4 regions of the Parafrankia sp. Ea1.12 genome follow, and region 1 is predicted to be linked to each of the others. Evidence: riboswitches for the same ligand, from Rfam matches in the RefSeq annotation. Region 1 holds a riboswitch; each other region holds the start of a gene.
The links. A riboswitch is a leader RNA that binds a small molecule or an ion and turns the genes downstream of it on or off. The one in region 1 is predicted to bind cyclic di-AMP.

Region 1 (2,195 bases):
ATGAGATCGCCTGGCTGTTCGGAGCCCTGAGCGATCCTGGTTGTCGCCGCGTACTGCTGGTCGGTGGTCCGGGGAAGTGTCTTGCCGAGCTGCTTGTAGATGTACTGCACCAGGCCGGAGCAGTCGAAGCTGTACGGCCCGGTCGCCCCGTAGACGTAGGGCTTACCGGCTTGCCGCGACGCCAGGTATACGGCTTTCTCCCCGAGCGTGTTGGCCGGGATGCTGACGTCGACCGCCGGAGTCTCGACGTTCACGGCATTGCTGGTGCCCTGCACAGATACCGGCGGCGGGGCCGGGCGTACGCGCAGCGTCGCCTCGTTCTCCGAGCGGGCGGACTGGAGGGCGTCCGTTCCATCGAAGATCACCGTGACGTTCGTGGTGATGAGGACGCGGGCCGTGTAGGAGGCGAAGCCACGCTCGTCGGTGGTCAGGTGCAGGAAGGTCGCCCAGCCGGTGGGTAGCTTGACCTGTACCTTGATGAGCTGGTCCGCCAGCGGGGCGTGGGTCTCCTCGTTGAACAGCGAGAAGCCGACATTGACAGGCTCGTCCGCGTTGACAGTCACGTCGGGGTTCGTCACGCGCAGACCCACGTCGATCTTGGACGACAGAGTCGGTGCAGAGATGTCCGTCGTGGCATCAAGGACGGTGCGCGACGCGCCCTCTCCCGCGGCACCCTGGACGGGGCCGTCGACTGCCACCCGGGACCCGATCTGGGTCGCGAGCGTCAGTGACGTGGTGTTCGTGCTGTCGTCCAACGCGCCGTCCGAGCTGGGCTCCGGCGCACATCCAGCGAGAGCCATACCGGAGACCACGACAGTGCCAGTGGTCACCGCTGCGACAGCGCGGGCCCGCGCTCTGGCCCGGCTCGACGCTGTGGGGACGGACGGAGCCCGGTGGCGACCGCGTCCCTCCTGTCGGCGTCTTTCTGCATCAAGCTGCGCACTCTGCGCAGACACCATGGTGATCCTTCCCCTACGCCTGCGAGGTGATGCGAGGTGAGCTGTCGGGTTCGGGCTGGGAGCCCGGCCGAACGCCCCGTGCGTATTCGGCTTCACCCCAAGGGCATCGAAGGAGGCGACGCCCGGAGGAACGTGGTTCCCCCGCTCCTGCCCCAGATGCAAGTCGGAGGGGTCACCGGACCAGGGGCAGGATTCGGCGTACGGTCCGATGCTGCAGCAGATGCACACACTACCAACTACAGAGCATAGTAGGTAGCAATCGGAAGATCTCAGAAGATCTTCGACGGACATCCACGCCGCTCCAGCAAGATCTAGGTTCGCCGAGCGGAGTAGACGCGCCTTTGGAGTGCCTTCGATCACCAGATCGCGGTCAGACCGCCACCCAACCAAGCCTCCCCGGGCCCGCGCAGCGAGGATCAGGACAGCAATTCGGCGCACTGCGTCCGGACACCACCCACCCTTCGCGAGGCTCGGCACCTACTACGAGACATAGTTGCCCGGGGTGAGGGGATCTCTCGGTGCTGACCTCTCCACCACCGAAAGACATTGATCATCGAGACTGGTGGCTGTCGGAAGGATTGACGGGACGTCTGTCGGGGCCGCCAAAGCCGCTGCGGCCCGCGGTGTCCGATGAACGGTCGGGTAGTCCGGGTGGATCGTCTTGCCCCGTCGCCTTGCTCGCAGGTCCGAAACGGGCCGTTAAGGCCACCATCTCCGGCAGGACGGTCTCCGGCACCGGCCTGGTGCCATGCCACGAGGGCCGCTCGCGGCCCACACCTGGTCCATGGCCTCGACTTCGAGGTCTCCCAGCCGTTCCGCTGTTCCGGTCGTCAGCTGTCTCGTCGTCAGGTCATTCGCCGCGACCGACGTTCGCGTTCGTCGTGCCGAGTGTCGCGCCTGGGACCCGAGGTGCCCTGGGACACCGGCGCGCGGCCGGTGCCCCAGGGCCCTGCTCGGCTATCCGGTACCGAGCAGGCCCTTCATGGTCTCGACCTCTGTGGTCTGCGTGGACTCGATCGTCCTGGCCAGGGCCACGGCGTCGGGGAACTGTCCGTCCCGCTGTTCGGTGCGTGCCATCGCAATCGCACCCCCGTGGTGCCGGATCATCATCTCCAGGAACATGCGGTCGAAGTTCGGACCAGACGCCGTCTGGAGAGCGGTCAGGTCGCCCTCCGACATCATTCCCATGTCGTCGGTGCCATGACCGCCGGCGCCGGGCATGGCGGTGGGTTCGCC
Region 2 (2,195 bases), on a different contig from region 1:
TGCGTGGGGGCCACCGCGACCGGACGGCGGCGTGGGGGCGGCCGTCAGGAGGGTGCGGTGGGTCGGTTCAGGCCAGCGGGGGAGCGGGCGCCGCGTGCGGCGGTGGCCGTCAGACGGCCCGGCTGGTGACCGAGTGCGCCGGTCGGCAGACGTCAGCCGAAGGTGGCCGCCCAGGTCTGCGGACCCAGGACGCCGTCCACCACGAGGCCGCGTGCGGCCTGGAAGTCACGCGCCGCGGCCGCGGACCGTGGTCCGTAGCTGCCGTCGACCGTGAGGGGGTAGCCGAGGGAGGTCATCTTGGCCTGCCAGGAGCGGACTTCGTCGCTGACCTGGTTGACCATCGACGCGGTGTATGTCCGCGTCAGGTTCGGGACGCCCGCGGCTGCGGGCTGGGCGACCAGCGAGGTGCGCTCGGCCGCTCTGGACGCCTGGACCCCGGCGCCTGATGACGACGCGCCGGGCAGGAGCTGCTCGGAGCCCATTCCGCTCCCGCAGACCGGCCACTGGCCGAACCCGGAACGGAGTGCGAGTTGCAGTGCCGCTGCGTCCTGCACGGCGGGCGGAGCCGTGTGTGGCAGCCCCGAGTAGCCGAGGCTGCGCCAGGTGCCTGGCGAGAACTGGTAAGCGCCATAGTAGCCGTTACCGGTGTTCGTCGTGTAGTTACCGCCGGACTCGCATTGCCGTAGACCTTCCCAGGTCGTGGCGGCGTTGGCCGGCTGGCTCAGGGCGAGTGTTCCGCCGACCGCCGCGGCGATGACGGGGACGGAGACGAGAGTGCGGGCCCGGCTGCGGGTACTGCTGCGGCGTTGTCGGCCACTGGTACGTGCGTCGGACATGCGTGAGTTTTCCTTCCCCACGCCTGCGAGGTGAGCTGTCGGGTTCGGGCAGGGAAAAAGCCCGGCCGCCAAGTCAGGAACTCCGGAAATCCTGTGCCTTCGGCAACGGAGGACAAGCTTCCTCCTCGTGCCGTCGGCGTTAGCGGCTTCACCCCAAGGTCCCCAGAATCGGCGACCGGGTATTGGTTCCCCCGCTCCTGCCATCGGGTTTCTGTTTCCAACGGATGGGGGCAGGGATTCGGCGTGCCACCCGTCGGGTGCCCGGCCTGTCTCCGGGCACGGCGAAGACCATAACCACGCCGTCAGGTCGAATGACAAGCACTGAATGCCTCGGGTGAAAAAGAGCACACCGTCCGGTGGCTGCTTGAGGTTTGATCACGGTGCTGGTATCGCGCGCGCATGCGCGCTCATTAACTTGGCGACCGCGTCGTGGAGGGTGGTTCGTACCGACAGATCACACTGGTGAAAGATCGTTACCATTGGGCGTGCTGTCGGCAATCAAGCCGAATATGCGAGAAGGCTACCCGCGGCCGGCCAGGCCGTCATCAAGCAGCTAGAAAATTCATATCGTCGTGCTGATACCAGCCCGCATGCCGTGATGTGTGAGAAACGCAACTGTAACTATGAGTTAACTTGTTGGGGTGTTTCTGTGACTGCTTGCGGGGTGGTGGCGTCCCTCGGGGTCGGGTCGGTACGTCCCATTCGTCCCTCGGATCGATCTTGGCTGAGGTGGGTCCGTGTGTGTCTCTCGCCCGTGATCGGGCGATCGCGTGGGCTGTCTGGTGCCTCTCTGCGTGCCCCGAAGTAGCCCCGTTCGGGCGGGAATCCGAGCTGTCCCGCGGGCCCACGGGCGGGGCGGCTCGCGGTTCGGCCACGGCGTGCGTCTCGGGGCGGGCCGGAAGAGGTATCACCGGGGCGCACGAACGGGTGCGCTCGGGTCACCGCGGCAGCAGCGTTCGGCGCGCGGCCGCATGTGTCGGCATGTGTCGGGTAGGACGCATCGGGGCCGCTGAGACACATAGGAGCCCACGCGAACGCTGCGTCCGGTGTGGACTCCGATGGGTCGTGCGCGTGGTCTCGGCAGGCTTTACCCGATCCGCAACCCATGAGGGGCCTGTGGTGGGCTGTGGGCTTCGGAGTGTCCTGGGTTGGTATGGGCGCCGATGTCGCGCCGACCGCCCGCACGATCTTCATGAGGCCTCGCCGGGCGGGTGACGCCTCGCGTCCACATCGAGGGTGCGCTTCCGCATGGATAGGAGCGGGTGCACACTCTGTTCCGAGTTGGCGCCGTGTGCTCCGCTGGGCACCGCGCGCCCACGATAGCTTTGTGTGCCTATTTGGGCACTATGCGTCCCGGGT
Region 3 (2,195 bases), on a different contig from region 1:
GCGACCGCCGCCGCGAACAGGACGAGCGTTTCGGTGGACGTCCAGCCGGCCGCGGGCGCCTCGATGATCGAGTAGGTGAGGGTCGAGAGGACGGCGATCACAAGGAGCTGTCCGACGGGGTCCAGGCGGCGTGGGCTCGGCGCGCGGGACTCGGGGACGAAGCGGTGCGTGAGCACCAGCGCGGCGAGCCCGATCGGGATGTTGATCCAGAAGATCGCCCGCCAGCTCACCGTCTCGACGAGGATGCCGCCGAGCACCGGGCCGAGTGCCATGCTGATCCCGATCACCGCGCCCCAGAGACCGATGGCGCGGGCCCGTTCCCGCGGGTCGGTGAACGTGTTGGTGATGATGGACATCGCAACCGGGTTCAGCATCGAGCCGCCGACGGCCTGCACCATTCGGAAGGCCACCAGCCAGCCGAGCCCGGGCGCGAGGCTGCACAGCAGCGAGCCTGCGGTGAACAGGGCCAGTCCGGTCTGGAAGATCCGGCGGCGGCCGAGCCGGTCGCCGGTGGAACCACCGAGCATGAGCAGGCTGGCCAGGACGAGGGTGTAGCTGTCGATCGTCCATTGCAGGCCCGCGGGCGACGCACCCAGATCCCGGCGCAGTGCGGGCAGGGCCACGTTCACGATGGTGCCGTCCAGCCCCACGATCAGCAGACTCATGCAGCAGATCGCGAGAACGGCGAACCTGCGGCGGCTGGTCGGCTCGGCCATCGACAACCCACCTCTCCGGCCGCCGCCAACTCGGCCGCAGGTGCGCGGGCGGACGACTGTTCAGCGTACGGCAGGTCTCTTTTCCTCGCGCTCGCGCTCGTGCTTCCTCGCGCTCGTGCGACGCGGCCGGTGGTACCGAAACGCCGGTGGCCCGGGTGTCGACACTGACACCCGGGCCACCGATCGCGTTCCACGGACCATCTGTCACGCTCAGCCAGGGCTCAGCCAGGCTGGTCCGTCACCTGTCTGCTCCATTCGACGGCCGCGTCAGATTCATTCGACGGGCCGCGTCAGAGCCTGGGGGCTGGGTCAGAGCTTGGGGCCCCAGCAGCTCTTCGAGGCGTACCACGGGCTGGTTCCCTGCTGCGCGTACAGGATGTGCGCGCGCTTCCACTGCTCGGCGGCGCTTGCGTTCTGCGGGAGACCCTGACCACCGACGCCGCGCCAGGTGCTCGGCAGGAACTGGAACAGGCCGCCCGCGCCGATCTCGTTGACCACGCGGGGGTTACCGCCGGACTCGCAGGGCACAACCGCGCTCAGGAAGCGGTGTGCGTCCGGCCGACCCGCGGCGCTGGCGGGCTGTGACATCGCGATTCCGCCGCCGATCGTGGCGGCGAGGAGCGGTGCGACAAGCAGCGCACGGCCGCGGCGGATGGAACGACTGGTCTTACGAGCACGCGAAGCCATAACGGACAAAGTGATGCCCCTCCCCACGCCTGCGAAGTTAGCTGTCGGGTTCGGGCTGGGATTTACCCGGTCGCGCTACGCGACTTCACCCCGAGGACGTCTGTGATCGACGCCCGAAGGTTGGTTCCCCCGCTCCCGCCCTGAGGTTTGTTGTTCACCGGGCGGGGCAGGATTCGGCGTGTCGCCCGGTGCGCGCTTTCCTGAACGAAAGCACGGCGCAGACGTTACACACAACGGACCAACAATTGCCAAGGCTCTGTGGCGAGCACCACATGGCCCATCGAAACCTTGAAGATTCTCCGTAGACGGCGTATCACGCGCGCAGGCGCGTTCCTCTTTAACGGACCGTCCCATCACCGTGACCGCCCCGCCACGATGGCCGAGAGCGGTGACACGGAGAGTGGGTGACGTGCTCACCTCGGCGCAGGAATTCGACCCGTGAACCGGGAAGAAGTTGCGCGAGCATCAAGTTGGAAATGGTCCCGGCGTTCGTCCGGGCACCACCCAGACCTGTTGACAGGCCCCTGATGCGGACGAGTCGTAATTTCGTCCGTTCCGGGTCAGATTTCCGGAGTCGGCAGCGCAACCTCCGGAGCCGGCAGAGGCACGACCCCGTGGTGCGCGGTCAGGCCCCCGTCGGCGACCAGCGTCGTTCCGGTGATGTAGGACGACTCGGCGGAGGCCAGGAACCAGACGGCCGAGGCCAGCTCGCCCGGCTGCCCCCAGCGCCCCATCGGAATGCGGCGGCTCACCGCCGCGGTGGACGCCGGGTCGGTGCGGTGGCGCGCGGTC
Region 4 (2,195 bases), on a different contig from region 1:
CAGGTCGGCCGTGTCGGGCGCGCCACCCCCGCCCGGCCACGGGCTTGGCCACGCCGCCCGGTCGCCGCCCCGTCGCGGCCCGGCACCGGCGTGCCCGGGCCGCGACGTGGACGGCTCGACGGCCGCGCGCCGCCCCTGGATCAGGCGAACAGCCTGTCGTGGGTGAGCGGGCCCACGACGCCGTCCGGGACGAGGCCGTTCTTCTTCTGGAAGTCGACGACCATGTGGTTGGTCTGCGGACCGAACCGGCCGTCGATGGTGATCGGGTAGCCGATGGCGGCGAGCCGCTTCTGCACCAGCGCCACGTCCCAGCGGACGCCCTCGACCCCGAGCCGCATGTAGCCCGAGCTGGCGGGCGCCGGTGCCGTCGCGGCCGGTGCGGCCGGTGCGGCCGGCGTGACGGCCGAGATCGTCCGGGCGCCGGTGCCGCTGCCCACCGCGGCCGCCGCCGCGGCGCCGCGGGCCAGGTACTTCACGTGCATGCCGTTCTTGTAGGCGCTCCAGGCACCGATGCCCTGGCTGGCGCATACCTGCCGTGCGGCCCAGGCGTTGACGTTCGGGTCGTAGAGGTTGCGGCTACCGACCCAGCTCGAGTGCGCGCGCATGTTGATCTGCCAGAGGCCGCGGGAGTCCTCACCGACCGTCGCGTGGGCCGTTGTGTTGCCGCCCGACTCGGCCAGCGCCACCGCGACCCAGGTGCTCAGCGGAATCCCGCGGCAGGACGGCAGGCCCGCGTTCTGCGCCGCCTGCGCGATGGTGACGTCGGAGACGGTGGCCGCGCTCGCCGGGCCCGCGGTGAACATCAGGCCCGCCGACGCGCCGATGACGCTCGCCGCGGTGACCACGGCGGCGCGGCCTCGCCCGGGTCCCCGTCCGGAGGTGTTCGGACGGCTGGACCTGCGGTGCTTTCCATGCGACATCTAAGAATCTCGTTTCTGCTATGAAGAACAGAGCTTCTGAATGTCCGGATGGGAAATTGATCCGTACACGGATCAAAAAGTTACGGCAACGATTCGCCCGGCGAGGGAAGCATGGCTCAGTGCGCCGGCGTTCTGTCGGCGTAAAAGTATTCCGGACCTGGTGGGTCTAGATTTCCTGCGTCAACCCCGGGATGCGGGCACTGTGCGGCCGCGGCGGCTGCCCGAGGGACGGGTGAAAGGCCCGCCTGGGTGATCCAGACATGCGTGCGTACACGACGATCCTTCCCGTACGCCTGCGAGGTTAGCTGTCGGGTTCGGGCCGGGAAGCCCGGTCGGCCTTTACCGCATCTGCGGCGCGGTCGACTTCACCCCGAGGACGGCCGCCCGTGCGCGGGTGGCCGTCCGGAGGAACGTGGTTCCCCCGCTTCTGCCCTGCTGATCGCTAGGAGGGGACGACGGGCCTAGGGCAGAACTCGGCGTACGGCCCGTCGCTTGCTGCGAGCCAGGACACCGTAACGAACTACTAAGGGTAATCGCAAGTACTAATTTTCTTGTACCGACGGCGCATCCTGGTCACGATGCGTACACAGAATCGAGATCGAGACACTCCGGGCAGTAACCGGCGACGCTGCGGCGCGGGCATCCGCCCGGACGTCGCCACACCCGGCGCGGACGGCGACCGGGGCTGCGGGGGAGCTGGGCCGGGCATGCCTCGGCCCGGGCGCCTTCGTGCGCGCCCGGGCCGAGGGTGAGGGGGAGTCAGCGGTGCCGTTGGGTCGGCCGGCTGGAGGTTCCCCGCTGGGTCGGTCAGACCCAGCCGGGCATCGGGTAGGCCGACATCAGGTCCCTGACCTCGCCCGCGATCCGCTCGATGGTCGCCTCGTCCGCGTCGCCGGCGGCCTTGACGGCCTCGTCGATCCAGGCGGCGAGGGTGGGCATCTGCTCCGGACGCAGCCCGCGGGTCGTGATCGCGGCGGTTCCCAGGCGCACCCCGGACGGGTCGAACGGCTTGCGCGGGTCGAACGGCACCGTGTTGTAGTTCAGCTCGATCCCGGCCCGGTCGAGTGCCTTCGCCGCCGGCTTCCCGGCGACTCCGCGACTCGTCAGGTCAATGAGGATGAGATGGTTGTCGGTGCCGCCGGTGATGAGATCGAAACCGCGTCCGGAAAGCGCCTCGGCGAGCGCCTTCGCATTCGCGACGACCCGGTGCGCGTACTCCCGGAAATCTGGTGTCGCGGCCTCCCGCAGGGCGACCGCGACGGCGGCGGTGGTGTG

Region 2: another riboswitch for cyclic di-AMP. It lies ahead of FMEAI12_RS01680 (transglycosylase family protein); the one in region 1 lies ahead of FMEAI12_RS19345 (C40 family peptidase).
Region 3: another riboswitch for cyclic di-AMP. It lies ahead of FMEAI12_RS14515 (transglycosylase family protein); the one in region 1 lies ahead of FMEAI12_RS19345 (C40 family peptidase).
Region 4: another riboswitch for cyclic di-AMP. It lies ahead of FMEAI12_RS27165 (peptidoglycan-binding protein); the one in region 1 lies ahead of FMEAI12_RS19345 (C40 family peptidase).

The regions. Positions count from the first base shown of each region.
Region 1 is NZ_UBIZ01000348.1:16,592-18,786, reverse strand. Features, by position in the region: gene FMEAI12_RS19345 (C40 family peptidase) at 1-830, opposite strand, end outside; cyclic di-AMP (ydaO/yuaA leader) riboswitch at 990-1,117, opposite strand; gene FMEAI12_RS19340 (DUF305 domain-containing protein) at 1,917-2,195, opposite strand, start outside.
Region 2 is NZ_UBIZ01000092.1:49,103-51,297, forward strand. Features, by position in the region: gene FMEAI12_RS01680 (transglycosylase family protein) at 153-836, opposite strand; cyclic di-AMP (ydaO/yuaA leader) riboswitch at 843-1,090, opposite strand.
Region 3 is NZ_UBIZ01000295.1:19,736-21,930, forward strand. Features, by position in the region: gene FMEAI12_RS14510 (MFS transporter) at 1-716, opposite strand, end outside; gene FMEAI12_RS14515 (transglycosylase family protein) at 1,026-1,403, opposite strand; cyclic di-AMP (ydaO/yuaA leader) riboswitch at 1,416-1,592, opposite strand; gene FMEAI12_RS14520 (SDR family NAD(P)-dependent oxidoreductase) at 1,964-2,195, opposite strand, start outside.
Region 4 is NZ_UBIZ01000459.1:21,484-23,678, forward strand. Features, by position in the region: gene FMEAI12_RS27165 (peptidoglycan-binding protein) at 141-920, opposite strand; cyclic di-AMP (ydaO/yuaA leader) riboswitch at 1,196-1,409, opposite strand; gene glyA (serine hydroxymethyltransferase) at 1,728-2,195, opposite strand, start outside.